Regions from separate parts of the Streptomyces sp. NPDC047869 genome, predicted to be linked through region 3. Evidence: riboswitches for the same ligand, from Rfam matches in the RefSeq annotation. Region 3 holds a riboswitch; each other region holds the start of a gene.

What was found. Region 3 has a riboswitch for cyclic di-AMP ahead of AB0924_RS13270 (C40 family peptidase). Riboswitches for the same ligand answer to the same signal wherever they lie in the genome.
Positions count from the first base shown of each region.
Region 1: linked by a shared signal. The riboswitch ahead of AB0924_RS18675 (C40 family peptidase) and the one ahead of AB0924_RS13270 (C40 family peptidase) in region 3 are both predicted to bind cyclic di-AMP.
Region 2: linked by a shared signal. The riboswitch ahead of AB0924_RS20980 (transglycosylase SLT domain-containing protein) and the one ahead of AB0924_RS13270 (C40 family peptidase) in region 3 are both predicted to bind cyclic di-AMP.
Region 4: linked by a shared signal. The riboswitch ahead of AB0924_RS33925 (M23 family metallopeptidase) and the one ahead of AB0924_RS13270 (C40 family peptidase) in region 3 are both predicted to bind cyclic di-AMP.

Region 1 covers NZ_JBEYRK010000013.1:51,490-55,884, reverse strand. Annotated here, with positions in the region: gene AB0924_RS18695 (8-amino-7-oxononanoate synthase) at 1-266, shown strand, start outside; gene AB0924_RS18690 (DUF397 domain-containing protein) at 362-586, opposite strand; gene AB0924_RS18685 (helix-turn-helix transcriptional regulator) at 596-1,456, opposite strand; gene AB0924_RS18680 (ATP-binding protein) at 1,668-2,126, shown strand; gene AB0924_RS18675 (C40 family peptidase) at 2,319-2,792, opposite strand; cyclic di-AMP (ydaO/yuaA leader) riboswitch at 2,796-3,019, opposite strand; gene AB0924_RS18670 (hypothetical protein) at 3,361-3,669, opposite strand; gene AB0924_RS18665 (ATP-dependent Clp protease proteolytic subunit) at 3,677-4,315, opposite strand.
Region 2 covers NZ_JBEYRK010000015.1:145,616-150,010, forward strand. Annotated here, with positions in the region: gene AB0924_RS20970 (FAD-dependent oxidoreductase) at 1-413, shown strand, start outside; gene AB0924_RS20975 (Cof-type HAD-IIB family hydrolase) at 498-1,310, shown strand; gene AB0924_RS20980 (transglycosylase SLT domain-containing protein) at 1,373-1,858, opposite strand; cyclic di-AMP (ydaO/yuaA leader) riboswitch at 1,862-2,048, opposite strand; gene AB0924_RS20985 (polyprenyl synthetase family protein) at 2,582-3,592, shown strand; gene AB0924_RS20990 (DUF2092 domain-containing protein) at 3,838-4,395, shown strand, end outside.
Region 3 covers NZ_JBEYRK010000008.1:114,963-119,357, forward strand. Annotated here, with positions in the region: gene pcrA (DNA helicase PcrA) at 1-1,287, opposite strand, end outside; cyclic di-AMP (ydaO/yuaA leader) riboswitch at 1,585-1,743, shown strand; gene AB0924_RS13270 (C40 family peptidase) at 1,751-2,899, shown strand; gene AB0924_RS13275 (tellurite resistance/C4-dicarboxylate transporter family protein) at 2,972-3,946, shown strand; gene AB0924_RS13280 (hypothetical protein) at 3,950-4,303, opposite strand.
Region 4 covers NZ_JBEYRK010000039.1:15,786-20,180, reverse strand. Annotated here, with positions in the region: gene AB0924_RS33935 (pitrilysin family protein) at 1-1,017, shown strand, start outside; gene AB0924_RS33930 (pitrilysin family protein) at 1,014-2,402, shown strand; cyclic di-AMP (ydaO/yuaA leader) riboswitch at 2,648-2,811, shown strand; gene AB0924_RS33925 (M23 family metallopeptidase) at 2,824-3,579, shown strand; gene AB0924_RS33920 (GntR family transcriptional regulator) at 3,781-4,395, shown strand, end outside.

The DNA of each region.
Region 1 (4,395 bases), on a different contig from region 3:
TCGCCGCCGAACTGCACGCACGGCTGACCGCCGCGGGTCTGGAGGCGGTACGACCGGACGCCGCGGTGGTCTCCGTGCGGGCTCCGTCCCCGGAGCAGGCCGTGCGCTGGGCGGCCGACTGCCGTACGGCAGGCCTGGCCGTGGGCTGCTTCCGTCCTCCTTCCGTGCCCGACGGCATCTCGCGGCTGCGGCTGACCGCCCGTGCGGACCTCTCCGGGGCCGAGATCGAACGCGCTGTACGTGTGATTCGCGAGGCGCGACCATGAGTCGGCGTGACACGGCCGCACGTCTGGCGAAAGTGATCGGATCTGATCAGTAGGGGTCGGCCCGCCGGCCGGTGGTCAGGTCGGGTTCGACCCGGTCACCGGAGCGTTGCCACGAAGCCCGCCCAGCTCCCGGGGGAGAAGAGCAGCGCGGGTCCGGCCGGAGCCTTGGAGTCGCGCACGGCGAGCAGTCCGGCCCACGGGCCGGAGTGCGGCCGGGCCGTCTCCACGCAGTTGTTCGCTCCGGTGCTGTAGCTGCTGCGCAGCCACCGCACGTCGTGCAGATCGGTACTGGCTGGGACGTTCCGAGGCAGTGCTGTCATGGTGCCTCCTTACGCGCCGTCACCTATCCCGGCGATGTAGTCCAACGATTCCTCGGGTGAAAGGGCGTGGAACTGAAGGGTGTCGAAGGCCTCGGCGTAGGCCATGAGGTCTTCTTTCCGTTCCAGGTAGAGGCTACTCGTCAACTGGTCGAGAACAACCACGTCCAGATCAGAAGTGCGCGGAAATGAGAAGATAACGAAAGGCCCGGTGAGGCCGACATGCGCCCCCGCCGCGAACGGCAGTACCTGGAGCCGCACTTGGGGCAGCCGGGCGGCCTCCATCAGCCGTTCCAGTTGCCGCGCCATCACCTCGGGGCCGCCGACCTCCCGCCTGAGCACCGCCTCGTCCAGTACCGCGGTCAGCTCCAGCGGCGGCTCGGACCGGAGCACGTCCTGCCTCGCCAGCCGCACCTCCACCAGGGCGTCCAGCCGCTCCTCGTCCACTCCCTCCACCGCTGCCCGGGTCACCGCGCGAGCGTATTCCGGCGTCTGCAGAAGGCCGGGAACCACCGTGGTCTCCAGGGTGCGCATCCCGCTCGCCTGCGACTCCAGACTGATGAAGTCGCGGTAGGTGGGCGGCAGGACGCCCCGGTACGCGTGCCACCAGCGGTTGCGGCCGCCCGCGTCCCCCGAGCCCGTCAACATCAGGAGCATGTCGCGCAGTTGCCGGTCCCGGACGTCGTAGGCGTCGAGGAGTAACCGCACGTCCGCCGGCCTCACCCCACTGGCGCCGGTCTCGATGCGGCTCACCTTCGACTGGTGCCAGCCCACCAGAAGGGCCGCCTCGCCACTGGTGAGCCCGGCCCCGGTGCGCAGCGCACGCAGTTCGGCGCCCAGCTTGCGGCGCCGCACCGCGGGACCGTTCTGCATGGGAACTCCTTACTCCTTCCGGGCCGCCCGGATACGGTCTCGCGTCGCAGAGTTCACCGCTTCGGGCGACAGATATATGCATATCTTGGTGGATCGCTCCCCTGACCGGCCCGGTGATGGCAGTCTGGCGAAGAAGCACCAGTCCGGGACCGTACTCGAACCATCCGCTCCTCGTCGGACTGCGGTCCCGTGGGAAAGGGACGACGTCGCCATGGCAGACCACCTGGAAGCATCCGTCACTCTGCCGAGCGATCCCGCCTCGGTCTCCGCGGCCCGTTCCTACGTGGTGGGCACCCTCGCGGAGTGGGGCCTGCCGTCGGACACCGACGTGGCCGACACCGTGCGACTCATCGTCTCCGAACTCGCCACCAACGCCGTGCAGCACACCTTCGGTCAGTCACCCACCTTCACGGTCGACATCGCGCTGGACCGTGACGAACACCTGCGCATCGGCGTCACGGACAGCCATCCGCGCTTTCCGAAGAGACTGCCCGCCGCCGTCCAGCAGGACAACGGGCGCGGCATGGTCATCATCCGCTGGCTCACCGCCGAGTGCGGCGGCAGACTCCGCGTCCGCCCCACCCGCGAGGGCGGCAAGACGGTGTCGATCGAACTGCCGTGGACCCCCCAGGGGGAGCAGCTCACGGCGGCCGGGCAGCAGGAACCCTAGAAGAGGAACTGCGGAAGCCGGGGGACCACGGCCCGGCGCGCGGCCCTGCGGCCGCCCCGGCGGCTCGCCACGGAGCCGGACGCGGCCGCGCCGCCCCGGGGCCGCCCGCGTGCTTCAGGCGGGCACCGGGACGGCGCCGACGGTCAGGGGGAGCGGCCCTGCTGCTGGAGCCGCTCCAGGGGCGGGGCGGGGTCAGCTGACCCGGCCGTACCAGACGCTCCGTGTCCAGATCTTCTCGAGCCGCACCACGGCCCCGGTCTTCGGGGCGTGCCAGATCTTGCCCTTCCCGGCGTAGATGCCGACGTGGTAAACGCTGGATCCAGAGTGGAAGAAGACCAGGTCACCGGCCCTGCGGTGGCCGGCGGAAATATGCCGGGTCCGGTTGTACTGCTGGGCTGCCGTACGCGGCAGCTTCTTGCCCGCCTTCTTGAACGAGTAGAGCGTCAGACCCGAGCAGTCGAATCGGCGCGGACCGGTTGCCCCGTACTGGTAAGGGGAGCCCTTCTTGGAGGCGGCGATGTGCAGAGCCTTCGTCGCCAGCGTGGCGGCCGAGGCCTCGCCGGCCAGGCCGGGCACGGCGATGGAGCCGCCCACCGCTGCAAGCGTAAGAGCCGAGGCCGTACCGGCCCGGGCCATCATCGACGGGACACGATTCAGCGCAGTCATGCGCAACCCTTCGTCAGCCGCCTGTGAAGGATGACCTGTCGGATTCGGGCTGGCGAAGTGGCCCGGCCGCGTTGCCGCGGCTTCACCCCAAGGGCTGCTCGGCACGACCGTCCGTCTGCGACGAACGTCCGTCCCGGCGACCCGTCTTGCCTGGGTCCTCCACTCCTGCCGATCCACTCCTGTCGACCGGTCATCCGGGCGGCGGCAGGACTCGGCGTCCGCACGGATCGCCCCGCCGCGGTGGCGGGGGCTTGTCGTCAGACAGGGATCTTCACTCACAGGTGTCCGAAAATCCCAACGGAACCGGGGATTTGTGGCGTTACTCACCACTCACCCGTTCGGGTGGACACTGCTCTGTTCGAGTTGCCGTCAACTCCCGGACGTAGCCCCGGACCTGGGAAGAAGCACCTCCGCGCACGTCCTTGATCCGCCGATCGCGCAAGTCGGAGGGTCAGAAAAACAGCCTGGAGATACTCCGGCCGGGGGTACGTCGTTCGGGCCGTTTCAACTCCACGCCGGGCGGACCGTCGACGATCGGGTCCACCCGGCGCGGGAACCGGCGTCCGGGTCAGCCCACGCAATCGGGCGGGAGCACGACGCGCGCGGTACGGCGCTCACCGTCGAGCACCCGCAGCGCCCGTGCCAGCGTGTCCCCGTGCAGCTCCGCCTCGCCCCGCCGGTGCATCAGGGCGAGCGCGTCGCGCAGCTCGGCCGCCTTGCGCACCAGGGCCTGCGCCGCGCGCAGCCCGCTGTAGGTGTCTCCCGGCCGCGCCGGGTTGATCCGGCCGAGCAGGTCGACCGCCTCCAGGTAACGGTCGATCAGCTCGCCCTCGGCCCTGGTCAGCGCGGGCAGCGGCGGAAGCTCCGGCGGCAGCATCGGCGGGTCACTCCGCCCGCTCGGCGCCGGGGGCGGTCTTGCGGCTCGGGACGACACCGTCCACCAGTCCGTACGCCAGCGCGCCCCGCGCGTCCAGCACCAGATCCCGCTCCAGGTCCTGGCCGACCTGCTCCGGCGTGCGCCCGGTGTGCCGGACCAGCATCTCCTCCATCAGCGCCCGCATCCGGGTCAGCTCCCCGGCCTGGATGAGGAGGTCGCTCGGCTGTCCCTGGGCCGGTTCGGGCAGCGCGGGCTGCTCGAGCACCACGCGCGCGCCCGGCAGGATGAAGCGCTTGCCCGGGGCGCCGGCCGCGAGCAGGACCGCGGCGGCGGAGGCGGCCTGGCCCAGGCAGTAGGTCTCCACGTCGCAGCGGACGTAGCGCATCGTGTCGTAGACGGCGGTCATGGCGCCGAACGAGCCGCCCGGGCAGTTGAGGTACAGCGTGATGTCCCGGTCCGGCGCGGTGTGTTCGAGTTGCATGAACTGGCTGATCACATCGGTCGCCGCGGCGTCGTCGAGAGCTGACCCGAGGAAGACGACCCGGTTCTCGAACAGCTTCGAGTAGGGATCGAGCGTGCGGTCCCGGCCCGTGTCCGTGCGCTCGGTGAACTCGGGCAGGACGTGGCGGGCGGACGGTCGTGCCATGGACGTACCCCTCCTCGCGACGGGGCCTCCAGCGGCCCCGCGTCTGTACAAAATGTACAGGAAGTACGTGACGTTATGAT
Region 2 (4,395 bases), on a different contig from region 3:
GGGTCCTCGGCCCGCTCGGCGCCTGGTGGCTGAGCGAGCGCTTCGTGGGCAAGGTCCAGGTCCATGAGGTCGACCGGGTGCTGGGCGCCGAGGCCCCGGACGGCAGCCCGGTGCTCACCGTCCGCACCCACGGCGGCCGCGTCGAGCGGCTGGCCGCCGATCACGTCGTGGCGGCCACCGGCTACCGCGTGGACATCGCCGCGATGGACTTCCTCGGGCACGGACTGCGCACCCGCCTGGTGGTGAGCCGGGGCGCCCCGAGGCTCGGCGCCGGCTACGTCTCCTCCGTCCCCGGCCTGTACTTCACCGGACTTCCCGCGGCGTCCTCCTACGGCCCGGTGATGCGCTTCGTGTGCGGCACGGAGTTCGCCTCACCGCGTCTGGTGAAGCACCTGGCCGCGGCCCACGGCTGAGACCGGGAAGAGGCTCACGGCCGGACCTCAAGTCCGGCGAGAACCGGGTGAGTCGGCTGGGCGTGCGGTCCGTATTCTCTGATCATGGCCGCACCTCCCCCGTACGCACTGATCGCCACCGACCTGGACGGGACGCTGCTGCGCGGCGACGACACCGTCTCCGACCGGTCACTCGCCGCGCTGGAGCGGGTGAGGAGGGCCGGTGCCCGGCACCTGGTGGTGACGGGCCGGCCGGCCCCCCGCGTGCGGCCGCTCCTGGCCGCCCTCGGCTGCACGGGGCTCGCGGTGTGCGGGCAGGGGGCGCAGGTCTACGACGCCGGCACCGGCCGCCTGCTGTGGTCGGTGCGGCTGGACCGGGAACTGGCGGAGACGGCGCTCGGCAAGATCGAGGCCGAGGTGGGGCAGGTCTTCGCGGCCGTCGACCAGGACGGCGTGGACGGGCTCACGCTGATCGAGCCCGGGTATCTGATGCCCCACCCGACGCTGCCCGCCGTGCGGGTCGGCCGGCGGGACGACCTGTGGCGCGAGCCCATCAGCAAGGTGCTGCTGCGCCATCACACGCTGTCGGACGACGAGTTGGCGGCGACCGCGCGCGCGGCGGTGGGCTCGCTGGCCACGGTCACCATGTCGGGGCCGGGCACGGTGGAACTCCAGCCGTGCGGGGTCACCAAGGCGACCGGGCTCGCGCTCGCCGCCGGCCATCTGGGGATCACCGCCGAACAGGCCCTGGCCTTCGGCGACATGCCCAATGACATCCCCATGTTCGACTGGGCGGGCCGCGGTGTCGCCATGGCCAATGCCCACCCCGAACTCAAGGCGGTCGCGGACGAGGTCACGACGTCGAACGAGGACGACGGCGTCGCCGTCGTCCTCGAAGGACTGTTCACGGCCGGCTGACCGGGACGCGAACAGCGGCCCGTGGGGGGCGCCGGTCAGGTGGCGCCCCCCACGGGTGCCGGTCAGTAGGCGCCGTTGACGTTGTCGATCGACCCGTAGCGGGCGGCCGCGTAGTTGCAGGCGGCCGTGATGTTCGCGACCGGGTCGTAGGGGTCGAACGCCGTTCCGGCCACGTGGTAGGTGTTGAAGGTCGGGTCGATCACCTGGAGCAGGCCCTTGGACGGGATGCCCTTGGCGGCGTTGGAGTCCCACAGGTTGATGGCGCGCGGGTTGCCCGAGGACTCGCGGATGATGTTGCGGTGAATGCCGTTGTAGGTGCCCGGGATGTGCTTCTCCGCCATGATCGCGAGGGACTCGCGGATCCAGCCGTCGAGGTTGTTCGGGTACCCGGCGAGGGTGGTCCCGGTCGAGCCGGCGGAGTCGGCCGCGGAGGCGCTGGTCGCACCGGCGACCGGAAGGGCGAGCACGGCGGCGCCGGTGCCGAGGACGGCGAGCCTGCGGACGAGGCGGCTGGTGCGGACGCGGCGGGGCTGGGCGGCAGCAGGCATGGGGAAGTTCCTCTCCGTCGCCTGCGAGGTGAGCTGTCGGGTTCGGGCGGGGAGGTGCCCGGCCGTGCCGCCCCCGAGGCGGCACGACTTAACCCCTTGCCGTTCCGGTGACGACACGCGTCGTCCGGTCCGGCGAACTTACCTGGGTCCCCCGCTCCTGCCGTACGAATGAGTTCGTCGATGGGTGGTGTCGGGCGGCGGCAGGATTCGGCGTTCCGCTCGACTGGCCGGAACGTATGCGAGAGCACATGTCCGGAACAAGTGTCGGATTCACGTAAAAGCCAAGTTGACCTTGTTCTGTTCCGATTTGGGTACTTGATCCTTTGCGGCTGCCAATGTTCAACTGGCCGATGACGCAAGGGAGAACGGGTGGTGGCCGGGTCGGGCGGCCGGACGGGGGCGCGTGACCCAATTCACGAAATAGCAAAGTATTCCAAATCAGACATGGGGGATTTGGCGGTGAGGGTGAACCGGAGGGTGAGGGCCCCGCCGGATACCCCGTGGCTGATTTGCTGCGCGTCGTAAAAGGTGCATTAAGGCGCTTAATGTCCGTATTATCGGGTGGTCGGCAGTGCGCCGATCGTGGTCCGATGCCGTCCGTGCCGGACCGGTGGGCGCCCTCGGTGATCGAAACAGGACCGGATACGCTGACTTGAGTGAGGGCAGCGACCTATCGACAAACCGTGTAATCGCCAGCAGACACCAGCAGACAGGAGACCCCTCGTGACCGTCGTCGGGCCGTTCGGGCTGAGCGTGCGGGACCAGGCTCTGGAAGCCGATGTCCAGGCCGGATTGACGGCTGTCGAGGAAGGCTTGCTCGAGGCCACCAAGAGCGAGGTCCCGTTCATCACGGAGGCCGCGCAGCACCTCGTCCGGGCCGGCGGGAAGCGGTTCCGGCCGCTCCTCGTGATGCTCGCGGCGCAGTTCGGGGACCCGTACGCGCCCGGCATCGTGCCGTCGGCCGTGGTCGTGGAGCTGACCCACCTGGCCACGCTGTACCACGACGACGTCATGGACGAGGCGTCCGTGCGGCGCGGGGTGGACAGCGCCAACACGCGCTGGGGAAACTCCGTCGCGGTCCTCACCGGCGACTTCCTCTTCGCCCGCGCCTCCCAGATCCTCGCCGACCTCGGTCCCGAGGCGGTCCGGGTCCAGGCCCTCGCGTTCGAGCGGCTGGTCACCGGCCAGATCCTGGAGACCGCGGGCCCCTCGGACGGCCGCGACCCGGTCGAGCACTACCTGGACGTGCTGGGCGGCAAGACCGGCTCCCTGGTGGCGGTCTCCTGCCGGTTCGGCGCGATGATGTCCGGCGCCGACGAGACGGTCGTCGACGTGCTCACCCAGTACGGCGAACGGCTCGGAGTCGCCTTCCAGCTCGCCGACGACGTCCTGGACATCGCCTCCGACTCGCACGAGTCCGGCAAGACCCCGGGGACCGACCTGCGCGAGGGTATCCCGACGCTGCCCGTGCTCCGGCTGCGCGAGCGCGCGGCCCGGCTGGGGCTGCCCGAGGACATCGCGCTGTGCGAGCTGCTCGACTCCGACCTCGGCGACGACGCCCGGCTCGACGAGGCGCTGACCGCGCTCCGCGCGCACCCCGCGCTGGAGCAGGCCCGCCGCGACACCGTCCGCTACGCCGAGGAGGCGCGCGCCGCGCTGGCCCCGCTGCCGGAGTGCGACTCCAAGGCGGCGCTGCTCGAACTGTGCGACGCGGTGGTGCACCGGGCCGGCTGAGCCCCCTGTCGGCGACCGAGGGCGGTGTCTCCCGCGCGACCCCTACGGGTCGGGGGAGAGACCGCCCTCGGGTGTCATACCGCAGGCGTACACGGAGTTGGTGCCGTGGTCTGACGCTTCCTCACGGCCGATTTGGTCATATGGAAACCACGGAAATCACCACTCCTCACCGATTCGGGTGAGAATGGCGGCTCAGGTGGACCAGTGTGGGGACAGCCGCCGCCGACGACGGAGGTAAGGCACAGATGGCACCGTACGAATCCGACGACGCAACGGGCGCCGCGCGTGACGAGGACCTGCCCACCGGACGCCGCAAGGCCGCCCGGTACGTGGTCCCGGTCGCGGTGGTGGGGGTCGCGGCGGCCACGATCGGGCTGGTCCCGGCGCTCGCCGACTCCGGTGACCCCGATCTGCCGAAGATCACCGCACAGCAGCTCATCGACAAGATCGCCAAGTCGGACGTGCAGCAGCTGTCCGGCACGGTGAAGGTCAGCACCGACCTCGGCCTGCCGGACCTCGGCGGCCTGGAGAGCGGACTGGTGTCCGGCGCGGCCCGCGGTGACGGCGACGGCTCCGCCGCGGACCCGCGGTCCAAGCTCACCGAGCTGGTCTCCGGCACGCACACGCTGCGCGTGGCCACCGACGGCCCGGACCGGCAGAAGCTGTCGCTGCTGGAGAGCGGCTCCGAGTACAGCCTCATCCACGACGGCAAGGACGTCTGGGGCTACGACAGCAAGAGCAACGAGGTCCACCACTCCGCCACCGCCGGCTCCGGCGGGGAGCACCGGGCGGAGCAGCCGCCG
Region 3 (4,395 bases):
GGCCTTCGCCTCGCGCGCGTCGGTGAGACGGTCTATCTCGTCGGCGACGAACTGGGCCTCGTCGTGCTCGGTGTCGGCGACGTAGCCGGTGATCCGCGCGCCCTGGCCGGCGTTGGTCCACAGGTTCTTCGGGCGGCGGGACTCGTTGCGCTCGATGACCGCGTTGGCGGCGGACAGGATGGTCTGCGTGGAGCGGTAGTTCTGCTCCAGCAGGATCGTCGTCGCGTTCGGGTAGTCCTCCTCGAACTGGAGGATGTTGCGGATCGTCGCACCCCGGAAGGCGTAGATCGACTGGTCCGCGTCACCCACCACGCAGAGTTCGGCGGGCGGCAGGTCGGGCTCGCCGGGCGGTACGTCCTCGTCGTGCCTCCCGGTGCCCACCAGTTCCCGTACGAGGGCGTACTGGGCGTGGTTGGTGTCCTGGTACTCGTCGACCATGACGTGCCGGAACCGGCGGCGGTAGTGCTCGGCGACGTCCGGGAAGGCGCGCAGCAGGTTGACCGTCGTCATGATCAGGTCGTCGAAGTCCAGCGCGTTGGCCTCGCGCAGCCGTGACTGGTAGAGCGCGTAGGCCTGGGCGAGGGTCTTCTCGAAGCCGTCGGTGGCCTGGGCGGCGAAGTCCTCCTCGTCGATCAGCTCGTTCTTCAGGTTGCTGATCTTGGCGCTGAAGGACTTCGGCGGGAAGCGCTTGGGGTCGAGGTCGAGGTCGAGGTCGCGGCAGACCAGGGCCATCAGGCGCTTGGAGTCGGCGGCGTCGTAGATCGAGAAGGACGACGTGAAACCGAGCCTCTTGGACTCGCGCCGCAGGATGCGCACGCACGCGCTGTGGAAGGTCATCACCCACATCGCGCCGGCGCGCGGGCCGACGAGCTGCTCGACCCGCTCCTTCATCTCGCCCGCGGCCTTGTTGGTGAAGGTGATCGCGAGGATCTGGCCCGGGTGCACGTTCCGCGCGGCGAGGAGGTGGGCGATGCGGTGGGTGAGCACGCGGGTCTTCCCGGAGCCCGCGCCGGCCACGATGAGCAGCGGCGAGCCGGCGTGGACCACCGCGGCGCGCTGGTTGTCGTTCAGCCCCCGCAGCAGCGCGTCCGGGTCGATCACGGGACGCGGGGCGCCGTCGCGGTAGTGGGTGTCCCGGTCCGGCGGCACGTCGAACTTCCCGCCGAACAGATCGTCCGGAAGGGGCTCCGGAGCGTGATCGTCCTCGGGCGGCGGCGGGGGCTCCTCCGCGTGCCCGCGAGGGGCCTGGAGGTCCGCCAGGAAGCTGTCGTCAAAGAGGCTGCTCATCGCTCTACGAGTTTAGGGGGCCGCACCGACAACCGGTCCCGGCACCGGAAAGTCGGCACCCGTGAGGTCCGCGACAGGACACGGCAGCGGCACGTCGGCCATCGCGCCACGGCTGCGGCCGAACTCCTCACACTGCGGAAGCGCCTTGTCACGCCCGTATGAAACCGGCCCCGGGTCACGGAAATGTATCGGACATATGGCACAGCAACCTTCACAGGAGTCACACGAGTTGGCTAGGTTGCCGTCAGGCCGCACGACCCCTACCGGCGAACCTCGCCGGGCCGCGCGGCCTCCGCCGAGTCCGGTGCGCCCCTTCGCGGCGACCGGAGCCGGGGACCCACCGATCCCGGGGTGAATCGGCCGACTCCCGCCCGGGACGACGCCGTAGGGCAACCCTTCCGAACCACCCGCCCGAACCCGACAGCTAACCCGGTAGGCGGCACGTTGGAAGGAGTCGCCACCCTTGGCGTCGCACCGCAAGCCGGGTCCCCCGGGGACCCGCGGGACGGGCATCCGCACCCCCGTCCTGGCCACCGCCGCCCTCACCTCCGTGGCCGTCCTGTCCCAGACGGCCGGGGCCGCTTCGGCCTCCGCCTCCTCCGCGGGCGATGGCAGGCCGAGCGTGGAGGAGGTCGAGAAGAAGATCGACGAGCTGTACCGCAGAGCGGACCCGGAGGAGGAGCCCGCGGCCGTGCAGCGGGCTCGCGCCGAGGCCCCGCGCGCGGAGGCCGTCCGGCGTCCGGGCCTGTTCACGAAGGCCCGCGAGGGGCTGGCCCCGTTCGCCGCCGCTCCCGAGACGGCCGGCTCACTGCTCGCGGAGTACCCGGATGACCACTTCGCCCAGAGCCGGCTGATGAACCGGCTGGCCTCCCGGGTGAAGGGCGCGGCCGGGCGCGGGAAGGCTCCCAGGGCCCCCGAGGCGCCGGCCGCCGCACAGTACGACGTGAAGACGGCCAAGGCGGCCGTCCAGCACAAGCTCGCCACCGCGCGCGAGCTGCTGTCCCGGCTGACGGCTCCGGTTCCGGATCAGGCTCCGGCTCCGGCTCCGGTCCCGGTCGCGGATCCGGCTTCGCTCCTTGCCCCGGACCCGGTGCTGACGTCGGCCCCGGCTCTGGCCTCGGTCGCGGCTCCGCCCTCGGCCGGGGCCCCGCACTCGGCCCCGGCTCCCTCTTCGGTCCCGGCCCGGGCCCCGGAGCGGCCGCGGTCCGCGGCGCGGCCGGTGAGCGTGCCGCCCATCGCCCCGCCGGCCCCTGTCACCAAGGCCGAGAAGGCGATCGCCTTCGCCCGCGCCCAGATCGGCAAGCCGTACGTCTCAGGTGCCAGCGGGCCCGGCTCCTACGACTGCTCCGGCCTCACCCAGGCCGCCTGGAAGGCCGCCGGCGTCACCCTGCCGCGTGCCGCGCGTGACCAGGCCGGCATGGGCACCGCGATCCCGCTCGCCGAGGCGCGCCCGGGTGACCTGGTCTTCTTCCACGACGACAGCAGCCATGTGGGCCTGTGCACGGGAGCCGGGACGATGATCCATGCCCCGCGCCCCGGTGCGTATGTGCGCGAGGAGCCGGTCCACCTGGCGGGCGAGTCGGTCGTTCACCGGGTGGTGCGGCCGGCCTGACGGTGCTCTTTTCGGGCTCCACGCGCGTGTGCCCCGCGAGCGCCGGCGCCGCCGCTCCCTAGCATCGGGCGCATGTCCATACCCGGCTTCACTGGTCTGCGTACGTGGTGGGCGGGGCGTCCGTCGGCGGCGGGGGCCGCCGTCATGGCGAGCGGCATCGTGTCGGTGGGCCTGCATCTGACCGGTCCCGAGACGGTGTCGCTCGTCTTCCTGTGGCTGGCCTGCCTCGCCTGGCTGGCGCTCGCCGCCGACTTCGCCGTACGGCTGGTGACGCAGCGGCCGCGTTGGCTGGCCGAGGCGAAGAGCCCCGGCGCGCTCTCCGCGGTCGCCGCCACGACGGTGGTCGGCACCCGGTTCTCGCTGCTCGGCCGGCAGAGCCTGGCCGAGGCCGCCCTGGCACTGGCGGTTCTGCTGTGGCCGTTGCTGCTGCTTCTCGTCGTACGGCACTGGGGACGGCGCATGCCGGGGGCGGTGTTCCTGTGTTGTGTGGCCACACAGGGGCTGGCAGTGCTGGCGGCCACCCTGGCCGCGGCGGAGACGACGGCATGGCTCGCGCGCGCCGCACTGGTGCTGTTCTGGCTGGGCCTGGTCTTCTACGGCCTGGCGCTGGCGCGCTTCGATCCGCGTCAGGTGCTGGAGGGTGCCGGAGACCACTGGATCGCGGGCGGGGCGCTCGCCATCTCGGCGCTGGCCGGGGCGAAACTGCTCGCCGCCGACAGTGCGCGGCTGTACCTGTGGAACGACGACGACCGGGGCGTGCTGCGTGATGTCACGGTCACGCTGCTGGTGCTGGACCTGGCGTGCTGCGTGGTCCTGCTGGCCGCCGAGGTGGCCCGGCCGCGGCTGCGCTTCGACGTGCGGCGCTGGTCGACGGTGTTCCCGCTGGGTATGACGGCGGCGTCGACCCTGTCGGTCGCGGCGGTCCTGACCATCGGATGGCTGCGGGGTCCGGGCCAGGCACTGGTGTGGCTGGCCGTGGCGGTGTGGCTGGCGGTCGCGGCCGGCGCGGTGCTCGCGGCCCGCGCCGGCCTCGTCAGGGCGCGCTGAGCCTCAGGTCCACAGCACGGCGATGAAGATGTTCGCCATGGTCAGCGCTCCGACGAGCCCGAAGACGCGCTTGTCCACCTTCTCCTCGTCGCGCTGGACGTAGACCAGTCCGAGGATGACGATCAGCAGGGCCAGTTTCACACCGATCTTGAAGGTGTTGACGTGGTGGCCGTCGGCTTCGTTGAGCCCGACGAGGGCCACGCCGGTGACCAGCATGGTGAACGCGCCGTGCAGCATCCCGGGGACGAACCGGGCCGTGCCCTGGCCCATCGCCTTCATCTGGGTGAGGAAACCGCCGAGCAGCGCGGCGATACCGATGATGTGCAGGCCGACGAGGAGATGGATGAGTACGTCCATGACCCAGGAGCCTATGAGGGTGTCCCGGACGGCCGGTCACCGGGCCCGCCCCACGGCGCCGCCCCCAGCCGGATCTTGCATATATGCGCCGC
Region 4 (4,395 bases), on a different contig from region 3:
GCCGCCCTGGACGAGGAGTCCATGGAGAACCAGCGGGACGTCGTCAAGAACGAGCGCCGCCAGCGCTACGACAACGTTCCCTACGGCACCGCCTTCGAGAAGCTGACCGCCCTGGTCTACCCGGAGGGCCACCCCTACCACCACACGCCGATCGGCTCGATGGCCGACCTGGACGCGGCCACCCTGGAGGACGCGCGCCAGTTCTTCCGGACGTACTACGCGCCCAACAACGCGGTGCTGTCCGTGGTCGGCGACATCGACCCCAAGCAGACCCTCGCCTGGATCGAGAAGTACTTCGGCTCGATCCCCGGCCACGACGGCAAGCCCGCGCCCCGCGACGGCTCGCTGCCGGAGGTCATCGGCGGCCAGCTGCGCGAGGTCGTCGAGGAGGAGGTCCCGGCACGCGCCCTGATGGCCGCCTACCGGCTCCCGCACGACGGCACGCGCGACGCGGACGCGGCGGACCTGGCCCTGACCGTGCTCGGCGGCGGCGAGTCCTCCCGTCTGTACAACCGGCTGGTGCGCCGCGACCGTACGGCCGTCGCGGCCGGCTTCGGTCTGCTGCGGCTGGCCGGCGCGCCCTCGCTCGGCTGGCTGGACGTGAAGACCTCCGGTGACGTCGAGGTCCCGGTGATCGAGGCCGCGATCGACGAGGAGCTGGCCCGGTTCGCCGAGGAGGGCCCCACGCCCGAGGAGATGGAGCGCGCCCAGGCCCAGTTGGAGCGCGAGTGGCTGGACCGGCTCGGCACCGTCGCCGGCCGCGCCGACGAACTGTGCCGGTTCACCGTCCTGTTCGGCGACCCGCAGCTCGCCCTGACGGCCGTCGAGCGCGTACTGCAGGTGACCCCCGAGCAGGTCCAGGAGGTGGCCAAGGCCCGCCTGCGCCCGGACAACCGCGCGGTCCTCGTGTACGAGCCCAAGTCCCCGGAGACCGTCGAGGACGCCGACGTCCCCGAGGACCCGGAGGCCGAAGCGACCGTTGAGGCCCGACACGACAACGAGGAGACGGCCAAGTGAGCGAGCTCGCCCCGATGGACTTCCACCCCCAGCCGCAGCCGGGCGAGGCCAAACCCTGGGCGTTCCCGGCCCCCGAGCGCGACACGCTGGACAACGGCCTGACCGTGCTGCGCTGCCACCGCCCCGGCCAGCAGGTCGTCGCCGTGGAGGTGCTGCTCGACGCGCCCCTGGACGCCGAGCCGTCCGGCCTGGACGGCCTCGCCACGATCATGGCGCGGGCCTTCTCCGAGGGCACCGACAAGCACTCGGCCGAGGACTACGCCGCCGAGCTGGAGCGGGCCGGCGCCACGCTCGACGCGCACGCCGACCACCCCGGCGTCCGGCTCAGCCTCGAGGTGCCCGCCTCCCGCCTGGCCAAGGGCCTCGGCCTGCTCGCGGACGCCCTGCGCGCTCCCGCCTTCGCGGAGAGCGAGGTCGAGCGGCTGGTGCGCAACCGGTTGGACGAGATCCCGCACGAGCTGGCCAACCCCTCCCGCCGTGCCGCCAAGGAGCTCTCCAAGGAGCTGTTCCCGGCCACCGCGCGCATGTCGCGTCCGCGCCAGGGCACCGAGGAGACGGTCGAGAAGATCGACGCGGCCGCGGTACGTGCCTTCTACGACCGGCATGTGCGTCCCGCGACCGCGACCGCGGTCGTGGTCGGCGACCTCACCGGCACCGACCTGGACGCCCTGCTCGCCGACACCCTGGGCGCCTGGACCGGCACCCCCGCCGAGCCGCGCCCGGTGCCGCCGGTGACCGCCGACGACACCGGCCGGGTCGTCATCGTCGACCGGCCCGGCGCCGTCCAGACGCAGCTCCTCATCGGCCGGATCGGCCCCGACCGGCACGACCGGGTGTGGCCCGCCCAGGTGCTCGGCACCTACTGCCTCGGCGGCACGCTCACCTCCCGCCTGGACCGCGTCCTGCGCGAGGAGAAGGGCTACACCTACGGCGTGCGCGCCTTCGGGCAGGTCCTGCGGTCCGCCCCGGACGGCACCGGCGCCGCGATGCTCGCCATCAGCGGTTCCGTGGACACCCCGAACACCGGCCCGGCGCTCGACGACCTGTGGAAGGTGCTGCGCACCCTCGCGGCCGAGGGCCTGACCGACGCCGAGCGGGACGTCGCCGTGCAGAACCTGGTCGGGGTGGCGCCACTGAAGTACGAGACCGCGGCGGCCGTCGCGAGCACGCTGGCCGACCAGGTCGAGCAGCACCTGCCCGACGACTTCCAGGCGACGCTGTATCAGCAGCTCGCGGCCACCGGCACCGTGGAGGCCACCGCGGCGGTCGTCAGCGCCTTCCCGGTGGACGGCCTGGTGACGGTCCTCGTCGGTGACGCGGCGCAGATCAAGGAGCCCGTGGAGGCGCTCGGCATCGGCGAAGTCACCGTCGTCGCCGCCGAGTAGCGGCCGGACGGCGTCACACGCGCGTGGGGACCTCGCGGCCGACGGGCCGTCAGGTCCCCTTCGTGTGTGCGGTCCTTCCCGAAACGGGTGAGCCGTCCTTGTTCAGATGTCCGAATTGGGGCAGAGGTTGCCTGTCTGCCCTGTGGGATGCGCTACAAAATCACGGATTCGTTTGGGCGCCGGAGACCGGCCCGCTTAGCGTCTTCCGGGCTGTCCGTCAGGCAGTGCGCCGCGCCCGCGGCACCGGACAGCCATCGCCGAGTCCCCGTACGGCGCGAGCCAGGGGAGCCGGGGACCCATCGCAGTCCCTGGGGTGAATCGGACGCCCGCGCGTGAGCGAGGGGGTCCGTAGGAGACCTTCCTGCTCCGAACCCGTCAGCTAACCCGGTAGGCGAGAGGGAAGGAAAGGACCAGCCACTTCATGGCGTTCATGTGCGCCTCCGGGAAGCACCGCAAGCCCGGCCGCGTCAAGCGCACCACCGCTCAGGCGGCGGGTGTCGCAGCCCTCACCACCACCGGTGTCATCGGCACCCTCGCGGCGTCCCCGGCGCTCGCCGCGGAGAAGCCCGTCGAGCAGACCGGCCTCACGCCGGTGATCAGTGTGAGCGACGACGTCGCCGAGCAGATCGCCGAGCAGGCCGCCGCTCAGACCCAGGCCGCCGAGCGGCAGGCGGCCGAGGAGGCCGCCGCCAAGGCGGCCGCCGCCGAGGCGAAGAAGGAACGCGAGGCCGCGGCGCGCGCCGCCCGTGAGGCCGAGCGCAAGCGCCTGAACGCCTTCGTCGCCCCGATCGTGCACTCGTACGTCTCCACGGCCTACCAGGCCAGCAGCTCCCTGTGGTCCTCCGGCTCGCACACGGGCATCGACTTCCACGCCGCCAGCGGCACCTCGGTGCACGCGGTCGGCGCCGGCACCGTCGTCTCCACCGGCTGGGGCGGGGCGTACGGCAACGAGATCGTGATCCGGATGGCCGACGGCATGTACACCCAGTACGGCCACCTGTCGTCCATCGGCGTCACGGTGGGCCAGAAGGTGATTCCGGGCCAGCAGATCGGCCTGTCCGGCGCGACCGGCAACGTCACCGGCCCGCACCTCCACTTCGAGGCCCGTACCTCCCCCGACTACGGCTCGGACGTCGACCCCATCGCCTACCTCCGCAAGCACGGCGTGCACGTCTGACCCCGTCCCGCGCGGACATCCGAAAGCCCCGGCTCACCGAGCCGGGGCTTTCGCGGTTTTCGGTGATGCGCGACGGCACGGTCGGCCAAAAAATATGCATGGATTCCGACCCGCCGTCGGAAATTCCCCTCCCTTGGAATAGAGTCACGGATCAACACGTCCATCGTCGGCGTTTCATGGGGATCAAGGCGGAGGTCGGTCATGCGTATTCCGGCGCACTCGGTGTGCACGGCGATCCGGGACGACATCGTCGCGGGTGTCCATGAGCGAGGCGGCCGGCTCACCGAGGAAGTCCTGGCCCGCCGCTACGGCGTCTCGCGCGTCCCCGTCCGTGAGGCGCTGCGCACCCTGGAGGCGGAGGGCTTCGTGGTGACCCGGCGGCACGCCGGCGCGTGCGTGGCCGAGCCGACCGAGCAGGAGGCCGCCGACCTGCTGGAGATGCGCATGCTCCTGGAGCCGCTCGGCGCTGCCCGGGCCGCGCAGCGGCGTACCGAGGCCCATCTGAAGGTGCTGCGCGGCCTGGTCAGGCTGGGGCAGGAGCGGGCCAGGAGGGGCAACAGCGAGGATCTGCGCGCGCTGGGGGGCTGGTTCCACGAGACGCTCTCCCAGGCGTCCGGCAGCCCCTCGCTGACGTCGATGCTGACCCAGCTCCGGCACAAGATCGCCTGGATGTACGCGGTGGTGGCCCCGCCGAGCCCGGTGGACTCCTGGGCCGAGCACGGCGCGATCGTGGACGCGGTGGCGCGTGGCGACGGCGAACGCGCGCGTGCCGTCACGGCGCTGCACACCGAGCGCGCGACGGCCGCGCACCGGTTG